3 regions of the Dermatophilus sp. B7861-1 genome follow, and region 1 is predicted to be linked to each of the others. Evidence: predicted binding sites of a transcription regulator. Region 1 holds the regulator's gene; each other region holds the start of a gene.

Region 1 (9,976 bases):
GCTGATGCACCGACGCGGGCGATGATTTTCGACTCTGTCTATGACACGTACCGTGGCGTGGTCACGTATGTGCGAGTGGTGGATGGGATGCTCAAACCGCGAGAGCGGATTTCGATGATGTCTACCGGTGCCACGCATGAGCTGCTGGAGATTGGGGTGATCTCGCCAGAGCCGCTGCCGAGCAATGGGCTGGGCGTGGGGGAAACTGGCTACCTGATCACGGGGGTCAAGGACGTGCGCCAGTCTCGGGTGGGTGACACGGTGACGTTGTCCTCGGCGCCTGCCAAGGAGCCGGTGGGTGGTTACAAGGACCCGCGCCCGATGGTGTTCTCGGGTCTTTACCCGATTGATGGGTCGGATTACCCGGCGTTGCGGGACGCGTTGGACAAACTCAAGCTCAACGATGCGGCGCTGGTGTATGAGCCGGAAACGTCGGTGGCGTTGGGGTTTGGTTTCCGTGTCGGGTTCCTGGGGATGCTGCACTTGGAGATCGTGCGGGAGCGTCTCGAACGTGAGTTCAACCTCGATCTCATCTCGACTCTGCCTAACGTGGAGTACGAGGTTGTAATGGAAGACAAATCCGTTGTGCGGGTGACGAATCCAAGCGAATTCCCGGCTGGAAAAGTTAAAGAGGTGCGGGAACCGGTGGTGCGCTCGACCATCCTGGCACCGAGCGAATTCATCGGGGCGATCATGGAATTGTGCCAGTCGCGGCGCGGGTCGTTGCGCGGCATGGATTACTTGTCCCCTGAGCGGGTGGAGATGCGGTACACACTGCCACTGGCTGAGATCGTGTTCGATTTTTTTGACGCGTTGAAATCCAAGACGCGTGGCTACGCATCTTTTGAGTACGAGCCTGATGGTGAGCAAACCGCTGACTTGGTTCGGGTCGATATCTTGCTGCAGGGCGAGGAAGTCGATGCGTTCAGCTCGATCGTGCACAAGGACAAGGCCTACGCCTATGGTGTCGCGATGGCGGGCAAGCTGCGGGAGTTGATTCCTAGGCAGCAGTTTGAGGTGCCGATCCAGGCTGCGATTGGTTCGCGTGTGATTGCTCGGGAAAATATCCGAGCTATCCGCAAGGACGTGCTTTCCAAGTGTTACGGCGGTGACATCTCCCGTAAGCGCAAGCTGCTTGAGAAGCAGAAAGAGGGCAAGAAGCGCATGAAGATGGTGGGGCGCGTAGAGGTGCCGCAGGAGGCCTTCATTGCTGCGCTCTCCAGTGATGGTGGCGGCGAAGCCAAGGGCGGTAAGAAATGACGCTGAACTCCAATAATGGAGCTGACGCAGCGGTTGAGAACGTGCCCGAAGAACGTGTTCTCATTCCTCGTGAAGTGTTGTCATTTGCGCGTCGGGATGGGCGCTATTCCACGCGCAACGCTAAGGCATGGACCCCGCAAATGCAGGGTTGGTTCGTCACTCCAGAGCGTGAACTGCGGTTGACCAGCATCGCCCCGCAGTGGCGCTTTGACGCTCAGGCGGTGTTCGGTAGGTCGGCGCCGCTGATCGCTGAGGTGGGCTCTGGTACTGGTGATGCGGTTCTGGCACACGCTGAGGCTTTCCCTGACGCTGACCATGTGGCGTTGGAGGTCTATCGGCCTGGTTTGGCTCGCACCGTGGTGCAGGCTGAAGCGCGAGGGCTGAGCAACCTGCGGGTTTTGGAGGGTGATGGACGGGCCCTGATCGCCAATAACATAGAGCCCGGAACCTTTTCGGAAATTCACGTGTGGTTCCCGGATCCGTGGCCGAAAACCAAACATCACAAGCGCCGTCTTGTAGACGTCCGGTTTTTTGAGGATGTGGCGCGTGTTCTGGTTGCCGGGGGAGTGGTTCGGCTGGCCACAGATTGGGCCCCTTATGCCGTGGTGATGAGTGAGGCAGCCGCGCAGGTGCCGGCACTTTCTCCGATTCCGGGTGCGGTGACTGCCGTGACTGACCCGCAGGCACATGAGGACCCGACTGCTGCGGTGTCTACTCGGTCGCTGTATGGCCAAAGCGAGCGGTATGCGGTGCGGCCATTGACGCGATTTGAGAGCAAAGGTCGTGCCTTGGGTAGGCCCATCGCTGACCTTGCCTACGTGGTCACATCGACGGCCTGACCGTGCCCTCTCTTCCTCTTGGCGATCCGGCTCCTGCCGATGGTGCACTCCCGTCTGCAGCGGTAGCGGCGCTACAAGGGCCTGAACCGTTTGGTTATTACGTGCATGTGCCGTTCTGCTACCGCAGATGCGGTTATTGCGACTTCAACACCTACGTTCCATCTGCTGGTGTCGATGGCCAGGAGCAGATGCGCCGTTACGTTGCCGCCGCAGTTACCGAGATTGACTTGTCTGCGCGGGTTCTTGCTGGACCAGACAAAGCTTTGCGGCCAGTGGACACAGTCTTTTTCGGCGGGGGCACTCCCACGATGCTCGCCGCTGAGGACATCGTGACGCTGCTCGATGCGATCCGGTCCAGGTTTGGGCTGATTGATGGCGCAGAAGTAACGGTCGAGGCCAACCCAGACACAACGAGCGCGGAATCGTTAGCGCGGTTGGCTGATGCGGGGGTGACCCGTATCAGTGTGGGGATGCAGTCGGCAGTTGGGCATGTTCTAGAAACTCTTGACCGTACCCACACTCCCGACAATGTTGAGGCAACTATCGTCGCAGCCAAGGATGCGGGTTTGGTTACCAGCCTTGACCTGATTTACGGCACGCCGGGGGAGAGCCTGGCGGATTGGCAGGTGTCGCTGCATGCGGCGATCGCCCTGGAACCGGATCACATTTCTGCTTATGGACTGGTGATCGAAGAGGGCACTGCGATGGGGACGGCATTGCGCCGCGGTGCAGTTGCCCCGACCGATGATGACGATGAGGCAGCTAAATATGAGATGGCAGACCGGGTGCTCGCTGCTGCTGGGTACCGCTGGTATGAGGTGAGCAACTGGGCCCGTAATGAGGTGGGGCGCGGTCGCCACAACGAGGGCTACTGGCATGATGGGCACTGGTGGGGAGTGGGGCCAGGAGCGCACAGCCATATTGGTGGTGTGCGGTGGTGGAATGTTAAATACCCGGCCGCGTATGCAGCTGCGTTAGAGGAGGGTCGTTCGCCGGCTGCGGCGCGCGAGGTGCTGGATGAAGAAGCCCGTGTTACCGAAAAAATCATGCTTGGTATTCGCCTGGCTGAAGGGTTGCCGCTGTCGGTGCTGGATTCTGGGTTCACTGCTGGGCCGCAGGTGGCTAGGCAGTTGTCTCAGGAGGGGCTGCTGCGTGGGGATGCGTTAGCTGATGCTGAGCCCAGGGCAGTGCTCACTGACCGGGGGCGTTTGCTAGCCGACTTGGTTTTGCGGCGGATGCTTGGTTATTAGTGCAGGTGTTTTAAGAAGCGTGTGTGGCGCCCCACCCGAAGCAGGGTAGGGCGCCACACACGCTTCTAGGTAGTCAGGCTTTTGTGTTTTCGGCTTCGGTGCGTTGGATGAGTGCAACAACCTCGGTGCGCACGACTTTACGCATGGCGTTGGTGGGTAGCTCTTCGACGGAAACGAACCTGCGCGGGACTTTGTAGGCAGCTAGGTGCTGTTTGGCCCAAGCTCGGAGTTCTTCGTTGCTGGGCAGTTCTCCCTCGGGAACGATCGCGGCGACGACGTCTTCGCCACGTCGTGTGCCTGGGATCCCGACGACGGAGATGTCTCGGATACGAGGGTGGCGTCGCAGCGCATCCTCGACTTCAAGCGGAGAAACGTTGAAGCCGCCAGTGATGATGATGTCTTTGAGCCGGCCGGTGAGAACGATGAATCCGTCGGTGACGCGTGCGAGGTCGCCGGTGCGGAACCAGTCGTCAATGAAGGCTTCAGCGGTTTCTAGTGGTTTGTTGAGGTAGCCGGAGAACACTTGTGGCCCGCGGACGATCAGCTCGCCTTCTTCGCCTTCGAGGACGTCATTCTGTGGGTTTTTGGGATCAACGATCCGCACATCGGTGTCGGGGAAGGGGATGCCAATACTTCCTGCGCGGCGTCGAGAATCGAGGGGGTTGCCGACTATCACAGGTGAAGTTTCGGTCAGTCCGTATCCTTCAATGAGCATCCCGCCGGTGGTTTTTTCCCACTTCGCGACGAACTCTGGTGGCAGTGACATGGCGCCGCACAACGTGGTGCGCAGTGACTGCAAGCGCACGTGGCGTTCTTTGGCTTTTGTCAGGAAGGCATCCAGCAGTGGGGGCACCCCTACGAGAAAGGTTGCTGGGCGTCGTTTCATAGCTGCGACCATCAGGCTCGGGTCGGGGCTAGGAAGGGTGACAACAGTGGCGCCTGCGCACAAACCAGCGAAAGAGCCCAGCGTGAGACCGAACGCGTGGAACATGGGTAACACAGACAGGAACGTTTCGGTTCCCAAGGCTAGTCCGGTCCACTCCAATCCCTGCTTGCAGTTAGCTAGCAGGTTGGCGTGAGTCAAAGGAACGCCTTTAGGGCGTCCGGTGGTGCCTGAGGTGTACATGATCACGGCGGTGGCATCTGAGGCGGGGTAGCTGTGCGTGGAGGGCAACGCTCCATGCCGGAACAACGATTCCCAGGAGGCGCATCCGCGCATGAGTCCGCCGGCAGTTAACTGCGAGCGCATGTTGCGGGTCTTTGCCAGAGGTAGGCGTAGGGCTAGGCGTTTAGGTAGGGGCAGGGAGCGGGTGATGTCGACCCCGAAGATGTGTTCAACGCCGGTGCGTTGACGTAGCGGCATGACGGCGGGCAGGGAGTTGTCCCAGGCGACGACGACGCGGGCGCCGTGGTCGAGGAACATGGGTTCGAGTTCGTCGGTGGGGTAGAGGGGGTTGTGTTGCACAACGGCCAGGCCGATGCGTTGGGCTGCCAGGGTGGCGATGATGTTTTCGGGGCAGTTGGGTAGCAAGATGGCGATGCGTTCGCCGCTGCGCAGGCCGAGTTTAAGTAGGCCCGCGGCTACGCGGGAGACGTGTTCGCTGAGTTTTTCGTAGGTGAGCGCGGTGCCCATGAAGTCGATGCAGACGCGTTCGGGAAGTTTGGCCGCGGTGGCTTCGATTTTGGCGGGAATGGAGGTGTCCCAGTAGGTGAGGTGTCTGGCGACGGTGCCGGACTCTAAGGAGTCGGTGGCGAGTTGCTTTCCGATCATGTAGGCCTCCAGGTTTGCACTCGGGTACCGACTGAAGCTGCGGCTACGTAACCGTAACCTGTATGGTTACGTAGGGCGCGGCTTTGTTAGGAGCCGGGGCCTGAGGGTTTCAGTTTTCGGTGTCGGTTGGGGCGGTCACGAAGTCGATGAGTTCTTCTACTCGTCCAAGGAATTGCGGTTCGAGATCCTCGTAATTGCGTACCGTAGCCAGGATTGCTTGCCAGCCGCGGGCGATGTCGGCTTGGTCACTGTTGGGCAGACCTAGAGCTGCCAGGATTCCGCGTTTCCAGTCGGTGCCGCGTTCGATGGTGGGCCATGCGCGCAGACCGACACGAGTGGGTTTGACTGATTGCCATACGTCGACGAATGGGTGGCCGACGATGTGGACATGGTTGGCCCAGGGCTGGAGGGTGCGGGCTTTTTCTACGAGTCGGTATTCCTTGCTGCCGGGGACGAGGTGGTCCACGAGGATGCCTAGGCGTCGCTGCGCGGTGGGGGCGAAGTCGGTGATGATGCCGTTGAGGTCGTCGATTCCGCCGACGTATTCAACGACGACTCCTTCGACGCGTAGGTCATCTCCCCACACTTTTTCGACCAGTTCGGCGTCGTGTCGTCCTTCGACGAAGATGCGCGAGCCCAGCGCAACGCGGGCGCGAGCTTGAGCGACGGCGCGGCTGCCGCTAGCTGTGTATGTGCGGCTGCGTTCAGGGGTACTGCGGGGGGCGGTGAGAGTGACGGGTGAGCCATCGATGAGGAATCCTGGACCAAGGGGGAAAGCTTTGATGCGGCCTCGGCGGTCTTCTAGGTCTACGACCTGCATGCCGCCTGCTTTTTGTACCCGTGTGATAGCTCCGACCCAGCCGGAGGCTACTTCTTCGACGACTAGACCAATTTCTGCGGGTGTCTGTATGGATCTTCCTCGCGGGGGAGTGTGTTTGTGCGCGAGGATGTCACCGGAATATCGTCCCCGGCCCGCGGCGGCGGGGGCGGAAGGTTTGTGGGGGGAACGGGTTCGGGGGAATTCGCGCACGCGACCATCGTAGGGGCGCACCGAGTTGGCACTCGACCGATCAGAGTGCCAACATCAAAGGGAATCATTGATTGGCGGCCCCGCCCACACGACGGTTACCCGTTGGACTGTTTCAGGAGGTGAGTGGATGAACACCGATCGCAGGTTGACGGTCTTGTCAGCCATCATCGAGGACTATGTGGCCACCTCCGAACCGGTCGGCAGCAAATCCCTTCTCGATCGACACGCCCTGGGCGTGTCGGCTGCAACTATCCGTAACGACATGGCAGTTCTAGAAGAGCAAGGCCTCATTGCCGCGCCCCACACCAGCGCAGGGCGTATCCCCACCGATGCGGGATACCGCCTCTTCGTAGATCGTCTAGCCCAGACCCGTTCGCTTTCCTCGGCGCAAAAAAACGCTATCGCCGGATTCCTGGAAGGTGCCGTGGACCTGGATGACGTAGTGGAACGCACGACACGCCTTCTCGCCTCTTTGACCCGCCAGGTCGCGGCCATGCAGTACCCCTCGCTCACTCGCTCTCGCGTCCAGCACATCGAACTCCTACCCCTAGGAGTCGAGCGCGTCATGCTCGTGCTCATCCTCGACTCTGGCCGCGTCGAGCAGCGACGCATCGACCTGCCCGAGGACATCGACCACACCTGGAACGCAGAAAACCTCAGCCATCTACGAGACCGCATCAACGCTGCCTCGGTCGGCTGCCTCCTGCCGGAAGCAGCCGTGGCGCTGCGTGCACACTTTGAAGAAAACATCGGTCCCGAACACACCCTGGTCGAGGTGCTGCTACGTGTCCTTAATGAGGCACTCGTCGAAGAGAGCGAAGAACGTGTGCTTCTGGTCGGGACAGGAAACCTTGCCCGCTTCGGAACAGACTTTCCTTTAAGCGTAGGCCCCGTTCTCGAAGCGCTCGAAGAACACATGGTGCTACTGCGGCTCTTCGGATCCCTCGCCGAAGGCGCCCCCGCTGGCGCGGTGGGCGTCAGCATTGGCCAAGAAAATCCACACGAAGGACTCGCATCAACATCCGTGGTCGGCACGGGATACGGCGTCGGTACCGATACTCTCGGAGGACTGGCTGTCATCGGCCCTACCCGCATGGATTACCCGGGCACCATGGCTGCGGTCCGCGCGGTCGCCAACTATGTCTCACGAATGCTCGGGTCATGAGACCCGAACCCTCTTCCCACGCCACCGTGCACAGAGGACACAAACATGGCGAGAACGCCACAAGCGCTCGCCCCAGCGACGTGAAAACCGATATGTCCCCCAGGACAAGAAGGGCTGATTGGTGAACGACTACTACGCCGACCTCGGGGTCGAGCGCGGAGCCTCCGACGAAGAAATTAAGAAGGCCTACCGGCGCAAAGCACGCAAACTTCACCCAGACGTCAACCCTGGCCCCGACGCTGAAGAACAGTTCAAAAAAATCAGCCAGGCCTACGACGTCCTCGGCGACCCAAGCAAACGCAAAGCCTACGATGCTGGCGCCGACCCCTACGCCTCCGGCGGCGACGGCTACGCAGGCAACTTCAGCTTCAGCGACATCATGGACGCCTTCTTCGGCGGCGCCACCGGCGCCACCCGCGGGCCACGCTCGCGAGTGCAACGCGGCCAAGACGCTCTCGTCCGCCTCGACATTGACCTCGCCACTGCCGTGTTCGGCGGCGAGCAAGAAATCGTCGTCGACACAGCCGAAAAATGCGGCACCTGCCACGGCGAAGGAACCGCCAACGGCACCAAACCCGTCATCTGTGACGCCTGTGGCGGAGCCGGCGAAGTGCAGCAAGTACAACGCTCCTTCCTCGGCCAAGTGATGACCAGCCGCCCCTGCACCAAATGCCAGGGATACGGAACACTCATCACCAACCCCTGCTTCGAATGCTCCGGCGAAGGACGAGTACGCACCCGCCGCACCCTGAACCTCAAAGTCCCCGCAGGCGTCGACACCGGCACCCGTATCCAGCTCTCCGGTCAAGGCGAAGTCGGCATCGGTGGCGGCCCCGCAGCAGACCTATACATCGAAATCGCTGTGCGCGCCCACCCCACCTTCCGCCGCCGCAACGACGATCTACACTGCCAGCTCCACGTACCCATGACAGCCGCAGCCCTGGGAACCACCATTTCCCTAGAAACCCTGGACGGCAACCTCGACGTACGAATCGAACCAGGAACCCAAAGCGGAGACGTACAAACTCTGCGCGGCTACGGCGTCACCCACCTGCGTGGCCAAGGGCGCGGCGACCTACTCATCCAAACAATCGTCGACACCCCCACCCGCCTAGACGCCGAACAAACCGACCTGCTCTGGCGCCTAGCAGCACTGCGCGGAGAAGAACAGCCCCAAGGAAAAGTCGGAGCCATCCAAGAAAACCACGGCCTCTTCGGCAAACTCCGAGACGCGTTCCGCGGTAAATGACCCACCTGTTCTGCCCTCTGCATCCACCCGATGCAGAGGGCAGAACACTGCTTGAGAGGAAACCGACATGACCGCGGCGATGTACCGACTCCCCACCGGATCCCTCACCCACACCGCCCCCGGAGACACCCTCACCCTGACCGGAGACGAAAAACACCACGCCGTCACCGTCAAACGCACCACGGCAGGAGAAACCATTCTCCTGGCAGACGGATCAGGCCTAGTCGCCCACGCCGAAGTCACCACCATCACCGACACCGAACTATCCGCCCGCGTCACCACCATCAACAACGACAGCTACCCAGGCCCCCGCTTCATCCTCATCCAAGCGCTCGCCAAAGGTGACCGGGACCTCCAAGCGATTGAAGCCGCCACCGAGCTAGGCGTCGACGAAATCATTCCGTGGCAATCACGCCGCGCCATCGTCCAGTGGAAAGGCCCACGAGCCGAAAAAGCACTGCGCAAATGGCAATCCCAAGTAGAAGCCGCCGCTAAACAAAGCCGACGCCCACATGCCCCCACCGTGCAACCCCACATAAGCAGCACCAGTAACCACCTCGGCAACATCGTCCGCCACGCCGACCTTGCCCTGGTTCTGCACGAAGAAGCAACCACCCCCATCACCACCATCAACCTGCCAACCAGCGGAAACATTGCCCTGTTCGTTGGCCCAGAGGGCGGCATCAGCCCCGAAGAAATCGACATCCTCACTGATGCCGGAGCCACCCCAGTCCACATGGGACGCTATGTTCTACGCGCATCCAGCGCCGGACCAGCGGCCATCGCTGCACTCTCGTGCCAACAACGCTGGAACACCCCACCAACCATGTGACCCACCCCGAGCACACAACCAACCAGAAAGACCCCACCCGGTGCCACGCATCCCACTATCCCTGGTTGACTTCTGCACCATCGGCGCCGCCGAACGCCCAGCAGATGCCATCGCCCGGTCCGTCACCATCGCCCGCACCGCAGAAACACTCGGATACCACCGCATCTGGTACGCCGAACATCACAACTTCCACAGCATCGCCTCCTCAGCACCAGCAGTGCTGATCGCGCACATCGCCGCCCACACCAACCACATCCGCCTAGGGGCCGGGGGCATCATGCTGCCCAACCACACCCCATACACAATCGCTGAACAATTCGGCACCCTGGCCGAAATACACCCCGGACGCATCGACCTGGGCCTAGGCCGCGCCCCCGGAACCGACCCACTCACCCTGCAAGCACTGCGCCGCGATCCACGAGCAGCCGACAACTTCCCCAACGACGTACAAGAACTCATCGGATTCCTCAGCGACACCACCCCCACCCACGGCGTAAAAGCCATCCCTGGCCACGGGACACACGTACCCCTATACATCCTCGGCTCCTCCCTATTCGGTGCCGAACTAGCCGCCGCGCTG
Region 2 (9,976 bases), 700 kb from region 1:
CCGTGGGCCGGGTGACCGGCCGACTTCACGAAAAGTCGCTCACCTGGCGGCTCCTCGCCGTCCTCGTCGTACTCCTCGTCGTGGCACTCACTCTCACAAGCCTGGCGACCAGCGCAATCATGCGCCGCTATCTCGTAGACCGCACCGTCGAGGAGCTCCGCACGGCAGCCGCACCTGTGGCTGAACGCGTGCTCCCCCAATACATGAATCGCAAAAACGACATTGACGTACCTAGCACCTACGTCGTGTCGTTTATGAACACGGCGGGACGTCCTGTAGCGACCCTGGTCCCTTCCGGCATTGACGCTGAATCCGTCCCCGACATGCCCCGCCTGACCACCCGCGACGCCCGCGTCAGCTCCGCCGAACCGTTCATCCTTTCCTCGCCCAACGCATCCAGCCCTGCCTGGATCGTCGTTGCTGGACAAATGAGCAACGCCTCAGGCACCTACGCGGTGGCTACCTCCCTGGCCGGTGTGGAACAAGCCATCAACAAAACCATCGCAGCATCCTTTACCGTCAGCATGCTGCTCGTTTTAGGCTGCGTTTTCATCGGCTGGATAGGGTTCCGGCGCGCTTTCCGGCCGCTACGCACCATCGAAGACACCGCCGCCGCAATCGCGGCAGGCGATCTATCACGCCGCGTCCCTGAAACACGCGCACACGACGAAGTACAAAGCCTTTCCCGCTCCATCAACGCGATGCTCGCTCAAATCGAGGAGTCCTTCCGTATCCGCGAAGCTGGCGAACAGCGCATGCGACGTTTCGTCACCGACGCATCTCACGAACTGCGCACTCCCCTTGCAACAGTCCGCGGCTATGCAGAGCTTTATCGCCAAGGCGCTGCCTCTTCTCCTGAGCAAACAGCAGCCGCCATGAGCCGCATCGAAAATGAAGCCACACGTATGGCCGGACTCGTCGACGATCTGCTCACCCTCGCCAGACTCGACAACGCCCGCCCCATGAACATGAGCGTCGTTGATCTCACCGTTCTGTCTGCTGACGCCGTACAAGATGCCCGAGCACGCGACCGCGAACGCGAAATCCGTCTCCTGTCCATCGATGACGGTGACCTCGTGCCCACCGAAGTTGTTGGAGATGAAGCACGCCTGCGCCAGGTTGTCACCAACCTCGTCGCTAACGCCCTTTCCCACACTCCTGCAGGAAGCCCCATCGAAGTAGCCGTTGGAATACATCAACAACGAGCTCGCGTTGAAGTACGCGACCACGGACCAGGCATCGAACCCGAAGTCGCCAGCAAAGTTTTCGAACGCTTCTACCGCAATGACCCTGCCCGAGGCCGTAAACCCAGCGGCGGATACGGCCTCGGACTGGCTATCGTCGCCGGACTCATTGAAGCCCATGGAGGACGCGTCGGTGTAGCACCAACCCCTGGTGGAGGAGCTACTTTCGTCTTTGAGCTTCCTACTGCAGCTAATAGCAACACAAAGGCAGAGCCCCCAGCCTCACAAACTGAAACACCTGCCACACGGGCTCGACGCCCTGTACGTCGACTCCTCACACCACGACGCCACAACACTGGAGGAACGGATGGCTAACGAACCCACCAACGCCCCCGGTCAGGAAGGGCCCAGTACCGGGCCAAACCAGGCTCCGGGAACCACGTGGCACGGCTCCGACGCCTCGTCAGCGCCGTGGAAAATGGGCGCAACCAAAAACTGGGACGCACCCGGCGCTGACCCAAACCAAAGCGACGACACAGCAGAGAAAAAAGATGACGCCGCCACCAACCGAGCTAAAAAGCGCCGCGCAACCCTCTTCATCAGTATCGGCGCCGTGGTGCTCGTCGCCGCCTTGGCAGGACTAGCCCCCACTTACCTCAGCGGACGCAACACCGCCGACAACACCAAAAACCCTCCTGCTCAAAGCGATCAATTCCATGCCCAACCCGGACCGATCCAGCAAGCTTCCGGCTCTGCACCCGACTGGACCGCAACCGCCGAAGCCGTCGCCCCCAGTGTCGTTTCCATCACCGTCAACGCGTATCAAGGAAACGCTCAAGGCTCAGGAGTGATCCTGGACAAAGAGGGCCACGTGGTCACCAACCACCACGTCGTGGCTGACGCCGTCAACGGACGCGGACAGATTTTCATCACCCTCAACGACAAACGCACTCACAAAGCAACCGTCGTCGGCTCGGACCCCAGCACCGACCTAGCAACCCTCAAAATGGTCGACGTCCCCTCCGACGTACGCCCCATCACCCTCGGAGATTCTGACCAACTCAAAGTCGGTGTGCCAGTCATGGCCGTCGGTAACCCACTAGGTCTGTCCGGCACCGTCACCGAAGGCATCATCAGTGCCCTGGATCGCCCACTCATTACCAGCGGCAAACCTAACTACGCTGAGGCCACTATCTCTGAAGATGTCATCACCAACGCCATTCAGACATCTGCAGCCATCAACCCTGGTAACTCCGGAGGCGCACTTGTCAACGCATCCGGCCAGCTCATCGGCATTAACTCTTCTATCGCTCAAACTCAACAAGGTGGCGGAAACATCGGCATCGGCTTCGCCATCCCGGTTAATGCCATGAAAAACATCGCTTCCCAACTCATCAAAAACGGCCACGTTCAGCACGCTTTCGTAGGAATCAGCAGCCAGACCGGAAACGTCCCCGAAGGAGAAGCTCAGCGCGCCGCGGCTCTTGTTGCTGAAGTCACACCTAATAGCCCTGCAGCCGAAGCTGGCATCCGCCGCGGCGACGCTATCGTCGCACTCAACAACGACCCGATTGACGGCAAAGAAGCTCTCGTCGCACAAGTGCGCGACCACCGAGCAGGCGAACAAGTAACCCTGACCATCGTGCGCGGAAAACAACGCCAAGACGTTCAGGTCACTCTCGGTAGCCGCCCGCAAGACACAGAGGACAACGGGTAAGACACCTCACATTTAAAGGCCGGAAGCCCTAAAACGCGGGCTTCCGGCCTTTTCTATGCCTTAGCAGCCACCCACCCGCGGGTAGGGTTCGATCCGTCGCAAAGACACAACCAGCAACACCAAGGACACTCACCACACCACTAGCTCTTTTCACACAGAAAGTCCCCTTCCCGATGACCTCCCCATCCGCTTCACCCACGAGCGCCATCTCTAACCGGTGGATCATTCTCGCCGGTGGCATTCTCGTTCAGCTTGCTCTCGGAGCTATCTACGCCTGGAGCACATTCGGTAAAGCTCTTCAAGCTGGGCCATCTGCTATGCACCTGTCTGCAGTGCAGGCAGCGCTTCCTTTCGAGTTGGCGCTCGGAATGATCTTCATCGGCACCTTCGTTGGCGGGCGCATCCAAGACGCCCGCGGCCCCCGCATCGTCGCTGTGGTGGGCGTTGTTCTCTACGCCATTGGGATCATCATCAGCTCATTCGCGACCACCCCCGGTGACCTATGGCTCCTTCTGGTCGGATACGGTCTCATTTCTGGGCTTGGCCTGGGCATGGCATATATCGTCCCTATCGCTCTACTGCAGAAATGGTTCCCTGATAAGGCCGGTCTTATCACTGGTTTAGCTGTTGCTGGGTTCGGTTTTGGTGCTGTTATCACCTCACCGGTGGCGCAAATGCTCATCGAGAGTGATCCGGTTCATCCCACAGCGCCTTTCCTACCTCTGGGGATTGCTTATCTGATTTTTGGTGTCTTGGGGTCGCTAACTTTCGTTAACCCTCCCAGCGGATGGCGTCCTGCTGGAATGCCTGCTCCAAGTAACGAAAGCACGAACTCCACTGCACGTGATTTCACCGTTAAAGAGGCGCTCTCTACACCCCAGTGGTATCTACTGACACTTATCTTGACTTTGTCGACCACTGCAGGAATCACGTTGGTTTCAGGTGCGGCCGCAGCAGCAGCAAACATTGCCGGTTACAGTGCCGCCGCAGCAGCAGCCCTGGTTGGAATCATGGGGCTTTTCAATGGGGCTGGCCGCATTCTTTGGGCTGCGCTGTCAGACCGTGTGGGCAAGATGAACGCTTTTGTCGGCATTCTCGCGCTGCAGGGAATTTGTTTGATTCTGATGCCTCACCTGGGCACTTCAGCAGCTGCTTTCGCCGTGTTGGCTGCCATTATCTACACCTGCTACGGCGGTGGTTTCGGAGCTATGCCCTCTACTGCAGGTAAGTTCTTCGGCCTCACGCACAGCGGCAGTATTTACGGGCTCATGCTTGTCGCGTGGTCTTTGGGCGGAGTCGGTGGCCCGTTGCTTTCTTCGGCACTCATCGGTGGTGACGCGGAGAAAAACTACATGCTCGGCTACACCGTCATCGGTGTGATCGCTCTTGTCGGTGCGGTAATTCCTTTCGTCACCAAGCCACCGAAAGTGCATGCGAACAGCACCTTTTAATGTGTCCGTGACATGGCTGGGGCCCATACCTACAAGGTATGGGCCCCAGCCATGTCACTTGGGTCTAGCGCGGGGCTAAGACCTCACGACACGATTGGGTTGGTGGGATCAGAAGCCCATGCCGCCCATGCCATCCATGTCAGGCGCGCCAGCGGCCGGGGCTGCCTTCTCCGGCTTGTCGGCCACGACTGCCTCTGTGGTGAGGAAGAGCGCAGCGATGGATGCTGCGTTCGACAGTGCGGAACGGGTGACCTTGGCCGGGTCGATGATGCCCTCAGCAAGCAGGTCAACGTACTCACCGGAAGCGGCATTCAAGCCCTGGCCTGCAGGAAGGTTGCGCACCTTCTCCACAACAACGCCGCCTTCAAGGCCAGCGTTGACAGCGATCTGCTTCAAGGGAGCCTCGGCAGCAACACGGACGATGTTCGCACCCGTGGCTTCATCGCCTTCCAAAGAAAGCTTGCCGAACGCGGCGTCGGTGGCCTGCAGGAGCGCCACGCCACCACCAGCGACGATACCTTCTTCGACAGCAGCCTTGGCGTTACGCACAGCGTCTTCGATGCGGTGCTTGCGTTCCTTGAGCTCAACCTCGGTAGCGGCGCCAGCCTTGATGACAGCCACGCCACCGGCGAGCTTGGCAAGACGCTCCTGCAGCTTCTCGCGGTCGTAGTCAGAGTCGGAGTTCTCGATCTCAGCGCGGATCTGCTTCACGCGGCCAGCGATCTGGTCTGCGTCGCCGCCACCTTCAACGATGGTGGTTTCGTCTTTGGTGATGACGACCTTGCGCGCACGGCCAAGCTGGTCAAGCTCGGTGTTTTCGAGCTTGAGGCCAACCTCTTCGGAGATGACCTGACCGCCGGTGAGAATGGCGATGTCGGAGAGCATGGCCTTACGGCGGTCCCCGAAGCCGGGAGCCTTGACTGCCACGACGTTGATGATGCCGCGGATCTTGTTCAGCACCAGGGTGGCGAGTGCTTCACCCTCGACGTCTTCAGCGACGATGAGCAGCGGCTTGCCTGCGCCCTTGGCCTTCTCCAGAACCGGGATGAGGTCCTTGATGGAGCCGATCTTGCTGTTGACGATGAGCACGTAAGCGTCCTCTAGGACAGCCTCCATGCGCTCGGTGTCTGTGACGAAGTAGGCAGAGATGTAACCCTTGTCGAAGCGCATACCCTCGGTGAGCTCGAGCTCGAGCCCGAAGGTGTTGGACTCCTCAACAGTGATGACGCCTTCTTTGCCGACCTTGTCCATGGCTTCGGCGATCATCTCACCGATCTGGGCGTCAGCTGCGGAGATGGACGCGGTAGCAGCGATCTGCTCCTTGGTCTCGATCTCCTTGGCCATCGCGAGCAGTTCCTCGGAGACAGCGGCCGTGGCCTTCTCGATACCGCGCTTGAGGGCCATTGGGTTGGCGCCAGCAGCGACGTTGCGCAGGCCTTCCTTCACGAGAGCCTGAGCGAGGACAGTAGCGGTCGTGGTGCCGTCACCAGCAACGTCGTCGGTCTTCTTGGCGACCTCTTTGACGAGCTCTGCACCAATCTTCTCGTACGGGTCTTCGAGTTCGATCTCCTTAGCGATGGATACACCATCGTTAGTGATCGTGGGGGCACCCCACTTCTTCTCGAGGACAACGTTGCGGCCCTTAGGTCCGAGAGTGACCTTGACTGCGTCAGCGAGCTGGTTCATGCCCCGCTCGAGTCCGCGGCGCGCTTCTTCGTCGTAGGAAATGATCTTGGCCATGTTCGGTGGTTCCTCCCACACGAGCGGTTCTGAGTGGACCGGGCGGCGCCCGCGACGGACGACTCTTACCTTCTCTGACGCCGTTTCGTAAGAGAAGGGCCTGAGCCTCACCGAGCCGGTCCTTCGTTCATTCCCCTCTGCACCGTCGGGCGACTCTGGGAGCCACCGCTGTGCGGAGCTCTTATCACTCGGACGATGAGAGTGCTAACTCCATGATTAGCACTCGACCCCTGCGAGTGCAAACGGTGAACGTCGATAAAAAAACGCGCCGCCAGCCTTAACTAGCGACTCCACCGCCGCTCATCCCTCACCCCAACACCAAGCGCACACCCAGCCCAATCATGAGCACACCGATAGCAACGTCAATCATCTGCCACAAGCGCCGATTATGGGCATAGCGCCCCAGCATCTGAGCCCCGTAGCCCAACACAGCAAACCAAAAAACGCTCGCCACAATCGCACCTACCCCGAACAGCCACTTACCCTCGGCCCCATGGGCGTTAGCAATAGAGCCCAACATGAGAATGTCCAAGTACGCGTGCGGGTTGAGCCAGCAGATAGCCATCGTGGTCCACACCATTGCCATCGCCCCCCGAGCGCCCTCATTAGCAGCAACCAAGCCACTAGAAGCACGCGCTGCCAACAGAGAACGCACACCGAACGCCACCAAATATGCGGCCCCCAGCCAGGTAACCACCGTCACCAACCCCGGGGTACTGCTCACCAAAGCACCAACCCCAGCCACTCCCGCAGCAATAAGCAGCGAGTCAGACACCATGCAAATAACCGTCACAAGCGTGACGTGACGACGCGTCAGTCCAGTACGCAACAAGAAAGCGTTCTGGGCTCCAATAGGCAAGATGAGAGCAAGGCCAGTGAAGAAACCAGTAAGAGCAAGCGGCATGAACCCAAGGTATGCAGCAGGTGAGATAAAGAAAAACAAGTTTTTCTTCAGAAACTTTAGAGTTACTTCATGAGGCTCGACCTGGACCGACTCAACACACTCATTGCCATCCTCGAAGAAGGCGCATTTGACGCCGCCGCACACACGCTCGGCATCACCCCCTCAGCTGTCAGCCAGCGCATCCGAGCCCTGGAATCCGACGTCGGCCACATCCTCATCATCCGATCCACCCCATGCACCGCCACCCCCGCCGGGCACGTACTCGTCCGCCTCGCCCGCCAAATGCGCCTGCTCGAAGCCGAAGCACTCGCCACACTCCACGAAGACACCGGCAAACCCACCGAACTATCACTAGCCGTCAACGCCGACTCCCTCGCCACCTGGCTCATCCCAGCCATGCACGACATCGCCCACCTGGACATACTTCTGCACCTAACCATCGCCAACGAAGAAGTGACCTCCGAACTCCTACGCACCGGCGATGCCCTCGGCGCAGTCACCAGCGACCCCACCCCCGTCCAAGGCTGCTCTACCACCCCCCTAGGAGCCATGCGCTACATCCCCGTAGCCACCCCAACCATCGTTGAACGCCACACCACACGAAACGGCTTCGACTGGAACTCAGCACCATCCATCCGCTACGACGCCGACGACCGCCTCCAAATACGCGTCATCGAAAGCCAAGGAATCACCCCCACCACCCGCCACCACGCTCACGTCATCCCTTCAGCCGAAGGATTCGCTGCCGCCATACGAGCCGGACTCGGTTGGGGAGTCCTGCCCGCAGCCCTGCTTGACGACGACATCGAACGCGGCCACCTCATCCAACTACCCGCCCACAACCAAGACGTCCCACTCTACTGGCAACGACGCCGCATAACCTCCGGCATCCTCGACAGCATCGGCGCCATCCTCGAACGCACAGCCGCACAACACCTGATCCCCCTCACCACAACCACCCCTCTCTCAGGCCGCCAAGGACGCCTACCGCCCTTATCCCCCTCCGGCTCATAACCGCCTCAACACGCTCAACTCACCAAACGCCGCACCGCACGAGAACGCGCCCGCCCCTGCCTCATCCGCTGCAACCGCTTGACCAAAACAGGGTCAAACTCCATCGCTGCCGGCAAATCCACGACAGCATTCAGCCACTGGTAATACCGCGTCGGCGTCACACCAAAAACTGCACGCATCTCCTGCTCTTTCCCCCCCAAACCCACCGCTCCTGACCAGCGACGCTCAAATATCAACAACTCCCGCTGCGCCGAGGACAGCCCCTCCACCACCGGCACAACAGAGTCAACCTCACCGTCAAAACACTCTTCATCACGCGTTCCATCGCAACGTTCATCCATGCCCAGCACGATGCCCAAAGATCCCCTCCTTCGCGAAACCGTGGGCCTACCCGACCCCCGGCACGAGCGCTCACTCTGGCAGCCCCCACCGACAAAGTCACCCCACCAGCCACCCCCAAAACCAAAGCCACAAACACCCCCACACACGTCGATAGGGTGAAACCGTGTCCGCACCAAAACCTCTCACCGAGCTCGTCCACCCCACCTGGGCCAATGCCCTCGCGCCCGTCGCAGACGAAGTCACCCGAATGGGCACCTTTTTGCGCGAAGAACTCGCCGCCGGACACACCTACTTACCTGCCGGAAAACACATCCTCCGCGCCTTCGAACGACCACTGCATGACACCCGCGTCCTCATCGTGGGACAAGACCCCTACCCCACCCCCGGACACGCCATCGGCCTATCCTTCTCCGTTGCCCCCGACGTACATCCCATCCCCAGAAGCCTCACCAACATCTACAAAGAACTCAGCGAAGACCTCAACATCCCCACCCCACGCAACGGCGATCTCACCCCCTGGGCAGACCGAGGCGTCATGCTCCTCAACCGCGTCCTGACCGTGCGTCCCGGCGCCCCCGCCAGCCACCGCGGCAGAGGCTGGGAAATCATTACCGAAACCGCGATACGTGCCCTCGCCGCCTCTCACACACACGGACAACCACTAGTCGCCATACTGTGGGGACGCGACGCACGCAACCTCGCGCCCCTCCTAGGCAACATCCCCCGCGTCGAAAGCGCCCACCCCTCCCCCTTATCGGCACGACACGGATTCTTCGGATCACGCCCCTTCTCCCGCACCAACGCGCTCCTCGCCCACCAAGGAGCACACCCCATCGACTGGTCCCTCACCTAAACACCCCACCTATTCGCCAGCTGCCACCGCCGCTGTCAAATCCTCAAGAAACGCATCCACATGCCCCACAGACGTGTCCCAACTCGTCATCAACCGCACCACACCAGCCTGCCTGTCCCAATCACTGAAACCCCACCGACGACGTAGCCGCACATTCACCAACCGCGGCAAAACCGCAAACACAGTATTCGCCTCCACCGGATGCACAAGACGAACCCCAGGAATCCCCCCAAGCCCCTGCGCCAAACGCGACGCAGCATCATTGGCAGCAACGGCGTTACGCACCCACAAATCCCCGCCATACAAAGCCAACAACTGAGCCGACATAAACCGCATCTTTGCCCCGAGCTGCCCCGTGAACTTACGCGTGAACTTCACACTCTGCGAAATCACCGGATCAAGCACCACCAGCGCCTCGACCCCCACAAGACCACTGTTCGTGCCACCAAGCGAAACAGCATCAACCCCCAACTCCACCGTCAAATCAGCCAACCCAACACCCAACGCGACCGCCGCATTCGCCATCCGAGAACCATCCACATGCACCCGCATCCCCATCCCATGCGCGTACTCCACCAACGCCCGCAACTCATCCACCGAATAAACAGTCCCCAGCTCGCTCGCCTGCGAAATAGTCACCAACGTAGGCACCGCCGTATGTTCACCCCGCGCCACCGGGACAACCCGATCAATCGCAGCCGGTGTCAACTTGCCATCTACACAATCGACCGGAATGAGCTTGATACCCGACATCCGCTCCGCAGCCCCACA
Region 3 (9,976 bases), 950 kb from region 1:
CAACGGCATGTTGAGGGTAGCCGGGTTGGCCCGTTGCTGAATGGTTACGCCAAGCCATTTGCGGGATTGCCGCAGCGTGGTGGTGGCCCAGAGATCACGGACACGATCGGCTTAACGGCGGTTCTCACGGATCGCGCCTGAGCCGGTGTACCGGCGGGTGGAAATGAGTAGGTAGTGGATGCGTCGTTCTGTTCTAGGCGCCAGGATAGGACGATGCATTCTTCTGTGCCTTCGCTGCGTTCTGCGTGTGTGTCTTCTTGGCCAACTTTGGCGGAATTGCTTGATGCCTCGTGTGTGGTCCGTATTCCTATGAACACGCGTTTCCGTGGGGTGACTCATCGGGAGGCCATGCTTTTTCGAGGGCCTGCTGGCTGGGGGGAATGGTCGCCTTTTGTGGAGTATGGCCCGGCGGAGTCCTCACGGTGGTTGGCTGCGGCGATTGAGGCTGCCTGGTGCGGCTGGCCTGAACCGGTTCGTGAAGTTGTTCCGGTTAATGCCACGGTTCCAGCTGTGCCAGCTAGTCGAGTGCCGGACATTCTCGATCGTTATGACGGGTTCGCTGCAGTGAAGGTCAAGGTGGCTGAGCAGGGGCAGAGCCTAGCTGAGGATGTGGATAGGGTTGCAGCGGTCCGGGATTATGTTGGAGCGGATGTTCCGGTGCGTCTGGATGCTAACGCGGGTTGGGATGTGCGCACTGCGGTGGAGGCTATTGCTGTGTTGTCGCGGTACAGCCTTGAATATGTAGAGCAGCCTGTGGCTGAGGTGGATGATTTGGCGCGTCTTCGTCGCGCTCTTGTAACGGCGGGTTGCAGTGTGCGTATCGCTGCTGATGAGTCGATCCGTAAGGCGGAAGATCCTTTACGAGTTGCTCGTGCTGAGGCCGCTGATCTCATTGTGGTCAAGGTGGCGCCGTTGGGGGGTGTGCGCCGTGCTCTTGAGATTGCTGAGCAGGTGGGATTGCCGACTGTGGTGAGTAGTGCTTTGGATACTTCGGTTGGTATTGGGGCTGGGGTGGCGCTTGCGGCTGCGCTTCCAGAGCTTGAGTTTGCGTGTGGTTTAGGCACGGTTGCGTTGCTGGCTGGGGATGTATCGCGTAGTTCATTGGTGCCTAGAGGGGGTGTGCTTCCGGTGGGGTCTGTGGAGGTGGATTCAGGTTTGGTGGAGCAGTTTGAGGCGCCCGTGGAGCGGCTGCAGTGGTGGCATCAACGGCTGGGGAGCGCTTATCGCTATGTGTGTGATTCTCCAGGACTTTGAGGGGAGGGATTTCAGGTGGGTGAGGTTCCTGTAAATGTGAAGAGTGGCCTTTTCGAGAAAGTCAGATAATTTTTGTAAATATTTTTTTACAGAAAATCTGGTTATTGGGGCTACTTATTTGTGTCTTACGTCACTTTGAGTGCTTACGTCCTGATGGTAGCTGTGTTTTGGATGGGGTCTGCTGCTTACTGCTAGCTCTCCTGCCATCTCGAGTGAAAGTCACTGGAGATGGCATCGGAGGCCCCAATGTCCTAGGTGGGTTCTTGGGGGAGAACAGCTCAATAGTTTCAAGATTTCTTTGTCTTGGCCGATCCTTATCTCTTGTAGAGGTCAAGATTTCGGTGTGGTTATACGGAGTCCGTGCCGCTGCGTCCGCTGGTGATAACACTGGATAAATAAAAATATATGAGGGCGATCGACTGACTCCTCGATACCCGGTTGCCATTGCCCTCCATCTTCTTAGAGGAAAGGTCCGGTCGTGTCTATCGCTGATATCACCGCCAAGGTTCCGGCATTAGCTGAAATGCAGGAGACCCTTTACAAGCACCTCCACGAGAACCCTGAACTTTCTATGGTCGAGACTGAAACTCGTGCACTCATTGTGGGCAAGCTCACTGAGTACGGTTACGACGTCAAGGAAGTTGGCGGCGGCGTGGTGGGAGTCCTGGCGAATGGTCAGGGGCGCACCGTCTTGTTCCGTGCAGATATCGATGCTCTTCCCGTGCAGGAAGCAACCGGCCTTGACTACGCCTCAACAAAGGTCATGAAAGACCAAGACGGCATCGAACAGCCCGTTATGCACGCGTGCGGTCATGACATGCATGTCGTCGCTGGCCTTGGCGCTGCCCAGCTGCTTGCCGAGCATAAAGACACCTGGAGCGGTACATACATTGCCCTCTTCCAGCCTGCAGAAGAAACTGCTCAAGGCGCCCAATCTATGGTGAATGCCGGACTCATTGAAGCGATTCCAAAGCCCGATGTGTGTCTAGGGCAACATGTTTTGGCTTCCCCCGTAGCTGGCAAAGTAGCGGTCGCGTCCGGGCCGATCCTGTCAACCGCTGTGTCTGCCAAAGTTACTGTGTACGGAAAAGGCTCCCACGGATCAATGCCGCACTTGGGAGTTGACCCGGTCTTGCTGGCCTCCTCCATCGTTGTGCGTTTGCAGTCAGTGGTGGCCCGCGAGATTGCCCCCGGCGATTTCGGAGTCATCACCGTCGGTGCGCTACAGGCCGGACAAAAAGCCAACATCATTCCTGATCGTGCTGAGCTGCGGATCAACTTCCGTGCTTACTCCGAGGACATCCGGGACCAGCTCGTTGAGGCGATGGAACGCATCGTCAAAGCCGAATGCGAGGCTTCGCGCAGCCCCAAAGAACCAGAGTTTGAGTACTCCGACAGTTATCCGCTCACCGACAACGATGAACAGGCTGCCCTGACTGTCACCGAAGCTCTTCGTGAAGGACTGGGGGCCGAGCGTGTTGAGTACATGCTTCCCGTCACTGCTTCAGAAGATTTCAGCAATATTCCTCGCGCTTTCGACGTGCCCTACGTCTATTGGGGTTTCGGTGGATATACCGAAGGTTCCCCGGTTTATCCGAACCACAACCCGAGTTTCGCGCCAGCTATCCAACCGACGCTGACCACCGGCACTGAAGCTGCCGTTTCGGCGGTCCTTGGATTCCTCCGCAAAGCGTGATCTCCCCTCGGGTGGGTCATTACCTTCCCGTTCACCCAACCGGCGCCTTTCCCCGCGGCGTCTGAGAAAGAAGGTCCCCTAGATGAATGCCACTAACACCACCCCACCGGTGGGTTATCAAGGCACGGAAAAGCTCCTTTGGGGCATCGTGCTTGCTGTCATCACGTTTTGGTTGTTCGCTGGAACAGCTGGCACGGTGGCTCCGGCCATCATGGCTGACGTTAATGCTGGCGGAGTCCAACACGTCGATGCATCAGCGATGAACTTGGCAGTGAGTATCACTGCCCTGTTCTCTGGCCTGTTTATTGTCCTTATGGGGGGAACGGCCGACAAAGTTGGCCGAGTCAAGATCACCCAGGTCGGAATCATTGCGGGCATCATTGGGTCTGCGCTGCTGCTGTTTGCTGCAGGGCCTGCTGCGTTGCCATTGCTCCTGGTGGGGCGTGCCATCCAGGGATTCTCTGCAGCTTGCATCATGCCTGCCTCGATGGCGCTTGTGAAGTCTTACTGGGATGGCCCGGCACGACAACGTGCAGTATCGATGTGGTCTATCGGTAGCTGGGGTGGTTCTGGTCTTGCTGCTCTTTTCGGTGGGTTTGTTGTTCAGTACGTTGGTTGGCGCGGCATTTTTGCTGCCTCGATTGTTATTTCAGTGATCGCGTTCGTCATGATCTTGGGGACTCCCGAAAACAAGGTCGCTCACACTGGCCAGCGAGCCGCGTTCGACATCGTGGGTCTTCTCTTGTTCATCGTCGGCACGTTGTCGCTCATGATCGTGCTGCTTTTCGGTAAGAAGCTCGGTTGGGGTAGCCCCACAGTCCTTGGTTTGGCAGTTCTTGCTCTTCTGGCCTGGGGGACATTCGTTTTCGTTGAGCGTGGCAAAGCTAACCCGTTCATTGATTTCGCGCTTTTCAAGAACACGACTTTCACTGGGGCCACCCTCAGTAACTTCTTGCTTAACGCCACTATTGGCATGCTCATTGTCAGCCAACAGCTCATTCAGCTCGCTGGCCGTAAAGCCGACGGGACGGCATACACCGCGTGGGATGCGGGCCTGCTCACCATTGGTTACGGCGTTTTCATCATCGCGTTCATCCGTGTCGGTGAGAAGCTGCTGCAACGGTTCGGTCCCCGCAAACCGATGCTGTGGGGAACTTTCATCGTCATCGCAGCATGCTTGCTTCTGATGATGACGCACGTACTCATTGGCCAGTACGTGATTATGGCGATCATTGCTTACTGCCTTTTCGGCTTCGGTCTGGCGTTCTACGCCACGCCATCGACTGACGCTGCTCTCTCGAACCTCCCGGCAGCGCAAGCTGGTTCAGGAGCCGGTATCTACAAAATGGCTTCCAGCCTCGGTGGCGCTATTGGCGCGGCAGTTTCTCTGGCAGTTTTCACTGCGATGACGAGCGTGCCTGCAGACATCGTTGGCCACGTCCTCCACATGCAGGGACGTGCCGGCAATATGAGCTTGCGTCAAGCTGGCATGATCGCTCTGGGCGTTAACCTTGTCTTCCTTCTTTTGGCAATCATTTCGATTGTTATGACTGTTCCTAAGGGAATTGGCAGGAAAGATCAGAGCCAACCAGAAGGCAGTGCCGCTCCGGCACCACAGCCCACACTGGATGAGGAGAAAGCGGCTGTTTTAGGGCGTCTTTCTGAACTTCCGCTCTCCAGTCTTAAGGATCTTGAAGGACGTGCCTACAAGAAGTAGGGGCTGCTTCAGTCCAACTAGGTGGTCGCTCGTCTAGTGAAGAGGGGAGTGGTCACCTAGTTTTTTTATTTTGTCTGGTTGCCCCTGCCGGGGTTTGTTATTGAGTGGTGGTGCAGTCGCGTTCGACGATCAGGAAAGCTGGGCTGTCCGCGACACTGGTCAAGATGCCGATGGTTTCAGGGCCGTGCCCATCGAGTTTGAGTTCGCGGCGGAATGTTTCGGGGGTGATGCGTCCTCCGCGTCGTTTGAGAGTGAGTCGTCCGCTGCCGCGTTTGCGTAGCCAGGCTCGGACGTGTTTGGGGTTGGGTTTCATGGCGGCGATGACGGTGTATCGGGTGGCCCAAGGCAGTTCGGTGCGGTTGGGTGAGGCGACGTAGCCGACGTGAGGGGCTAGCTCGGTTCCGTCGACGGCGGTGGTGAGGGCGCCGGTGAGGTCGGCGGCGATGATGGCTTTGTCGGGTTCGTAGAGGTGTGTTCCTTCGCTGGGGAGTGTGGTGGCGTAGGAGTGGGTGGTGGGTGTGTCGTTTTGATGAATGTGGATGGGTGGGTGGTTGCCCAAGATGGTGGCGGTTCGGCCGGGTTGTTCGGCCAGGGGGCCCCACCAGATGGCGCATTCGAGGACATCGCCGTGCAGGGAGGTCCATTCGGCTTGGGTTCCGGCAGGGATTCGGTTGCGGGGGAATGCGGGGGAGAGTTTGGCACCGGTGGCTGGGATCTGAGCGGCGACGGATTCGACGAAAGACCACGGCGGGCTGATGGTGTCGAGGTTGTGCAGGCGGGTGGCTTTGCCGCTGGAGGTGCTGTGGGTGGTGTCGCGGCGGGCTGGATCGAGCCAAATGCCGGTGTGGGTGGTGTCAGTGGGTAGGGGGGTGTCTTCGGCGAGGCCTGTGTGTGCTTCGGCGTGGGGGAAGTGGCGCAGGTTGAGGGCGGCTAGGGCTGCGGTGGCGGGGTCTGCGTCGATGGCGGTGACAGCGATGCCCAGGCTGGCGAAGGTCATGGCGTCGGAGCCGATGCCGCAGCCGAGGTCGTGGATGTGGTGGATGTTGGCGCGTACGTAGCGGTGTGCGTGGTGTGCGGCGATTTCTAGGCGGGTGGCTTGTTCGAGGGCGTCGGGGGTGAAGAGCATGCCGTCGGCGAATTCGCCGAATTTGTCGGCTGCTTTGGCGCGTAGGCGGGATTGGGTGAGTGCGGCGGCGATGAGGTCGGCGGGGTAGCCGGCGTTGCGTAGTTCGGTGTTGAGGGCGGTGGCGTGGTTTTCGTCGTATGGGGGGAGGGCGGCCAGCAGGCTCCATCCTTGGGGTGAGGCGAGTTGGTGCACTGTGGCGAGGTCCATGTGCTCATCTTCTCGTGTTGTGTTGGGTTGGGCGATTTATGCACGTCGGGTTAGGGGTGGGGAATTATTTCTGGCACTCGAGTTGACCGAGTGCCAGACCAGGCCTAAATTCAGAGTTAGCACTCGTGATGTTCAAGTGCCAGCTTTGCGAGGGTGTGTGAGGTTCGCCGGTGGCGGTCCGGAGCAGCTCGCGGGTTGGCGTGCATACGCGGGTACGGCGACCGGGGCTTGCGAGTTCGACCCCCGCGACGGCGTTCGCGCACCCGGCCTCCGACAATCATCGAACTTGCCCGCACTGGGTGTGGGCCCGATCGGAAGGTCGAGAACATGTCGGTTTCTCTTAAGCCGCTCGAAGACCGCATCGTCGTCAAGTCCAGCGAGGCGGAGCAGACCACGGCTTCCGGCCTGGTTATTCCGGACACCGCTAAAGAAAAGCCCCAGGAGGGCGAGGTCCTGGCTGTGGGCCCGGGCCGTTGGAACGAGAAGGGTGACGCTCGTCTTCCCCTCGACGTCAAGGTTGGTGACAAGGTCATCTACAGCAAGTACGGCGGCACCGAGATCAAGGTTGGTGGCGAGGAGTACTTGATCCTGTCGGCCCGCGACATTCTGGCCGTCGTCGCCTGATCCAGCGCAGTTCCGAGCACGGCGCGGGCCCATCGAGGCTCGCGTCGTGATCGCTATCCGCTTCCCGGTGTGGGGGCGGAGTATCTCGTCGTAGCAGCGCAAAGGTAAGGATTCTCATGGCTAAGACTCTTGAATTCAGTGACTCCGCGCGTAAAGCGTTGGAGCGGGGTGTGAACGCTCTTGCGGACACGGTCAAGGTCACGTTGGGCCCCAAGGGCCGCAATGTGGTTCTGGACAAGTCGTGGGGCGCTCCCACGATTACGAACGACGGTGTGACGATCGCTCGCGAGATTGAGCTGGAGGACTCGTACGAGAACCTCGGTGCTCAGCTGGCCAAAGAGGTCGCCACCAAGACGAACGACATCGCTGGTGATGGCACCACGACCGCAACGGTTTTGGCGCAGGCGATGGTGAACGAGGGCCTGCGTAACGTGGCTGCCGGTGCTGGCCCGGCTGCGTTGAAGCGCGGTATGGACAAGGCTGTGGCAGCGGTGAACGACCGTTTGCTCTCCAACGCCCGTGAGGTTGCTGGTAAGGACGAGGTTGCTCAGGTTGCTTCCTTGTCTGCTCAGGACACCGAGATCGGTGGCCTGATCGGTGAGGCTTTCGACAAGGTCGGTAAAGACGGCGTGATCACGGTGGAGGAGTCGCAGACTTCTTCCACGGGCCTTGAGTTCACCGAAGGTATGCAGTTCGACAAGGGCTACCTTTCCCCGTACTTCGTGACGGACACCGAAAACATGGAGGCCGTCCTGGAGGACGCCTACGTGTTGATTAACAGCGGCAAAATCTCTTCGGTGCAGGATTTGCTTCCGGTTCTGGAGAAAATCGCCCAGTCCAAGAAGCCGCTGCTCATCATCGCCGAGGACGTTGAGGGCGAAGCCCTGTCTACGCTGGTTGTTAACCGCATGCGCGAGATCCTGAAGGTCATTGCGGTTAAGGCCCCCGGTTTCGGTGACCGTCGTAAGGCAATGCTGCAGGACATCGCTACTTTGACGGGCGCGACTGTCATCAGCGAAGAGGTTGGTCTGCGTTTGGACCAGGCCGAGTTGGACATGCTCGGTACTGCTCGCCGTGTCGTTTCCACCAAGGACAACACCACCATCGTTGATGGTGGCGGCGCACAGGAGGAGGTTGATGCTCGCGTTGCCCAGATCAAGGGCGAAATCGAGCACACGGACTCTGACTGGGACCGCGAGAAGCTGCAGGAACGCCTGGCCAAGCTTGCTGGTGGCGTCTGCGTGATCCGCGTCGGTGCATACACCGAGGTGGAGATGAAGGAAAAGAAGCACCGCATCGAAGACGCGATCGCCGCAACTCGCGCTGCGATCGAGGAGGGCATTGTCGCCGGTGGTGGCACGGCTCTGCTGCACGCTTCTGTTGCCATCGATGAGCTGGGTCTGACCGGTGACGAGGCCACTGGCGCGAACATCGTGAAGAAGGCCACGGCTGAGCCGCTGCGCTGGATCGCTGAGAACGCAGGTCTGCAGGGCTACGTCGCTGTGGCGAAGGTCTCCGAACTTCCGCTCGGCCAGGGCCTGAACGCTGCGACAGGCGAGTACGGCGAACTCATCGGCAACGGCATCATCGACCCGGTGAAGGTTTCCCGCTCGGCGCTGCGTAACGCCGCATCGATTGCTTCCATGGTTCTGACCACTGACACGCTCGTGGTGGAGAAGAAGGAAGAAGAGCCCGAGACCCACGGTCACGGCCACGGACACGGCCACTGAGTGACCTGAACAGCTAGTTGTGAAGCTGGCTAGTTAAAAAGGTGGCGGCCCCGCACCAGTGATGGTGCGGGGCCGCCCTTGTGTGGTTGTGCATCTAAAGCACGAGGAATACAGCGCTTGCGAGGACGAACCCAACGACTGATTGGATGGTTTGTTGCAGGGTCCAGGTGCGCAGTGTTGTTGCAACGTCCATGTTTAGCAGTCGCCCAACGAGCCAGAAACCGGAGTCGTTGACGTGGCTACCGAAAACGGATCCGCTGGCTGTGGCGAGAGCGATAGCGACAACTTCTCCGGGGCTGTAATTAGCTGCGGCAACGGAGGGCGCCAAGAGCCCAGCGGTAGTGATGAGAGCGACGGTTGCTGATCCTTGGGCGATGCGCATAGCTACGGAGATGAGATATGCCGCGATGATGAGGGGCAGGCCGAGGTTGGTCAGGGATTGGGACAAAGCTGCCCCGATCCCCGATTCGCGTAGGACGCCACCGAACATTCCGCCTGCACCGGTGATGAGAACGACTGAGCAGATAGGCCCTAGTGCGGAGTCGAGGAGTTTTTCTAAGGCGGTGCCATCGTTGCCGCGGCGGTGGCCCAGCAGGATCAGCGCGGTCAGTACGGAGATGAGTAGTGCGACGGGGGAGGAGCCCAGCGTGGTGAGGATGGGGTACCAGGCTGCTTTTTTGTCAACGAATCCGGCTGCGCGCAGATAGTCCAGTCCGGTGTTCATGAAGATGAGCAGCATCGGCAGCAGCAGAACGAACAGGACAGTACGGACTCGGGGTGGGTTGGTGATGGAGGTGTTGGTTGTGTCGCCGAAAAGGGTGGTGGGTGCGGGGAAGGGGTAGGTGTGGGCGCAGATGCGTCCCCAGATGATTCCAGAGATGTACCAGGTGGGGATGGCTACGAGTAGTCCCAGGGCGAGGAGAAGGCCCAGGTCTGCTCCGTAGGTTTCGGATGCAGTGACTGGTCCTGGGTGTGGTGGGACAAAGACGTGCATGACGGAGAAAGCGGCGATGGCTGGGATGGCGTAGTGGAGGATGGGGCGCTGAAGCTGGGTGGCGATGGCGAAGATGACGGGCAGCATGACGATGAGGCCAGCGTCGAAGAACATGGGGAAGCCCATGAGGAGTGAGGCGATGCCCAGAGCGGTGGGGGCGTGTTTTTCGCCGAAGAGGCGGACGAGTCGTTCAGCGAGGATGTGGGCGCCGCCGGAGTGTTCGACGAGTTTGCCGAGCATGGCGCCGAGTCCAACGAGAAGGGCAACGGAGCCGAGTGTTTTGGAGAAGTTTTCAGTCAGGGTGGGGATGATGTGGCTGGTGGGGATACCGGTGGCGAAGGCGGTGAGAAGGCTGACGAGGATGAGGGTGAGGAATGCGTGGAGGCGGAATCCTATGACGAGGATGAGGATCACGGCGATGGCCGCGGCTGCGATGCCAAGTAGTGGCCCGGCGCTCATGGTTTGGGTCCAAGTGTTCATTGGTGTTCCTTGGGCAAGGTGAGGTTTGGATATTGCGTTCATTGTGGTGTGTGGGCATGAGTCGAGGGCGGTCTCGCTGGGTGTGCGGGACCGCCCTCGGAGGATGTGGCTTTAGCTGGCGCGGCTGCGGCGGGCAGTGTTGCTGTGT

The links. The regulator HrcA, encoded in region 1, represses chaperone genes, less so after heat shock. The targets are predictions, from matches to a motif close to TTNGCACTCGNNNNNNNCGAGTGCNAA.
Region 2: the regulator HrcA is predicted to act here: its motif matches at 6,274-6,300, upstream of groL (chaperonin GroEL).
Region 3: the regulator HrcA is predicted to act here: its motif matches at 6,071-6,097, upstream of groES (co-chaperone GroES).

What each region holds. Positions count from the first base shown of each region.
Region 1 is NZ_CM180082.1:1,405,287-1,415,262, reverse strand. Features, by position in the region: gene lepA (translation elongation factor 4) at 1-1,260, shown strand, start outside; gene trmB (tRNA (guanosine(46)-N7)-methyltransferase TrmB) at 1,257-2,099, shown strand; gene hemW (radical SAM family heme chaperone HemW) at 2,102-3,349, shown strand; gene AC2T9U_RS06300 (AMP-binding protein) at 3,423-5,120, opposite strand; gene AC2T9U_RS06295 (DUF3097 family protein) at 5,230-6,069, opposite strand; gene hrcA (heat-inducible transcriptional repressor HrcA) at 6,278-7,315, shown strand; gene dnaJ (molecular chaperone DnaJ) at 7,437-8,564, shown strand; gene AC2T9U_RS06280 (16S rRNA (uracil(1498)-N(3))-methyltransferase) at 8,632-9,396, shown strand; gene AC2T9U_RS06275 (LLM class flavin-dependent oxidoreductase) at 9,437-9,976, shown strand, end outside.
Region 2 is NZ_CM180082.1:2,108,752-2,118,727, forward strand. Features, by position in the region: gene AC2T9U_RS09310 (sensor histidine kinase) at 12-1,559, shown strand; gene AC2T9U_RS09315 (trypsin-like peptidase domain-containing protein) at 1,552-2,901, shown strand; gene AC2T9U_RS09320 (L-lactate MFS transporter) at 3,075-4,352, shown strand; gene groL (chaperonin GroEL) at 4,461-6,092, opposite strand; gene AC2T9U_RS09330 (LysE/ArgO family amino acid transporter) at 6,400-6,996, opposite strand; gene AC2T9U_RS09335 (LysR family transcriptional regulator ArgP) at 7,066-8,010, shown strand; gene AC2T9U_RS09340 (DUF3263 domain-containing protein) at 8,025-8,351, opposite strand; gene AC2T9U_RS09345 (uracil-DNA glycosylase) at 8,516-9,205, shown strand; gene AC2T9U_RS09350 (threonine aldolase family protein) at 9,215-9,976, opposite strand, start outside.
Region 3 is NZ_CM180082.1:2,352,960-2,362,935, reverse strand. Features, by position in the region: gene AC2T9U_RS10370 (phosphate acyltransferase) at 1-141, shown strand, start outside; gene AC2T9U_RS10365 (o-succinylbenzoate synthase) at 214-1,254, shown strand; gene AC2T9U_RS10360 (amidohydrolase) at 1,733-2,950, shown strand; gene AC2T9U_RS10355 (MFS transporter) at 3,033-4,667, shown strand; gene AC2T9U_RS10350 (THUMP-like domain-containing protein) at 4,765-6,000, opposite strand; gene groES (co-chaperone GroES) at 6,328-6,624, shown strand; gene groL (chaperonin GroEL) at 6,741-8,354, shown strand; gene AC2T9U_RS10335 (GntP family permease) at 8,449-9,828, opposite strand; gene AC2T9U_RS10330 (WhiB family transcriptional regulator) at 9,940-9,976, opposite strand, start outside.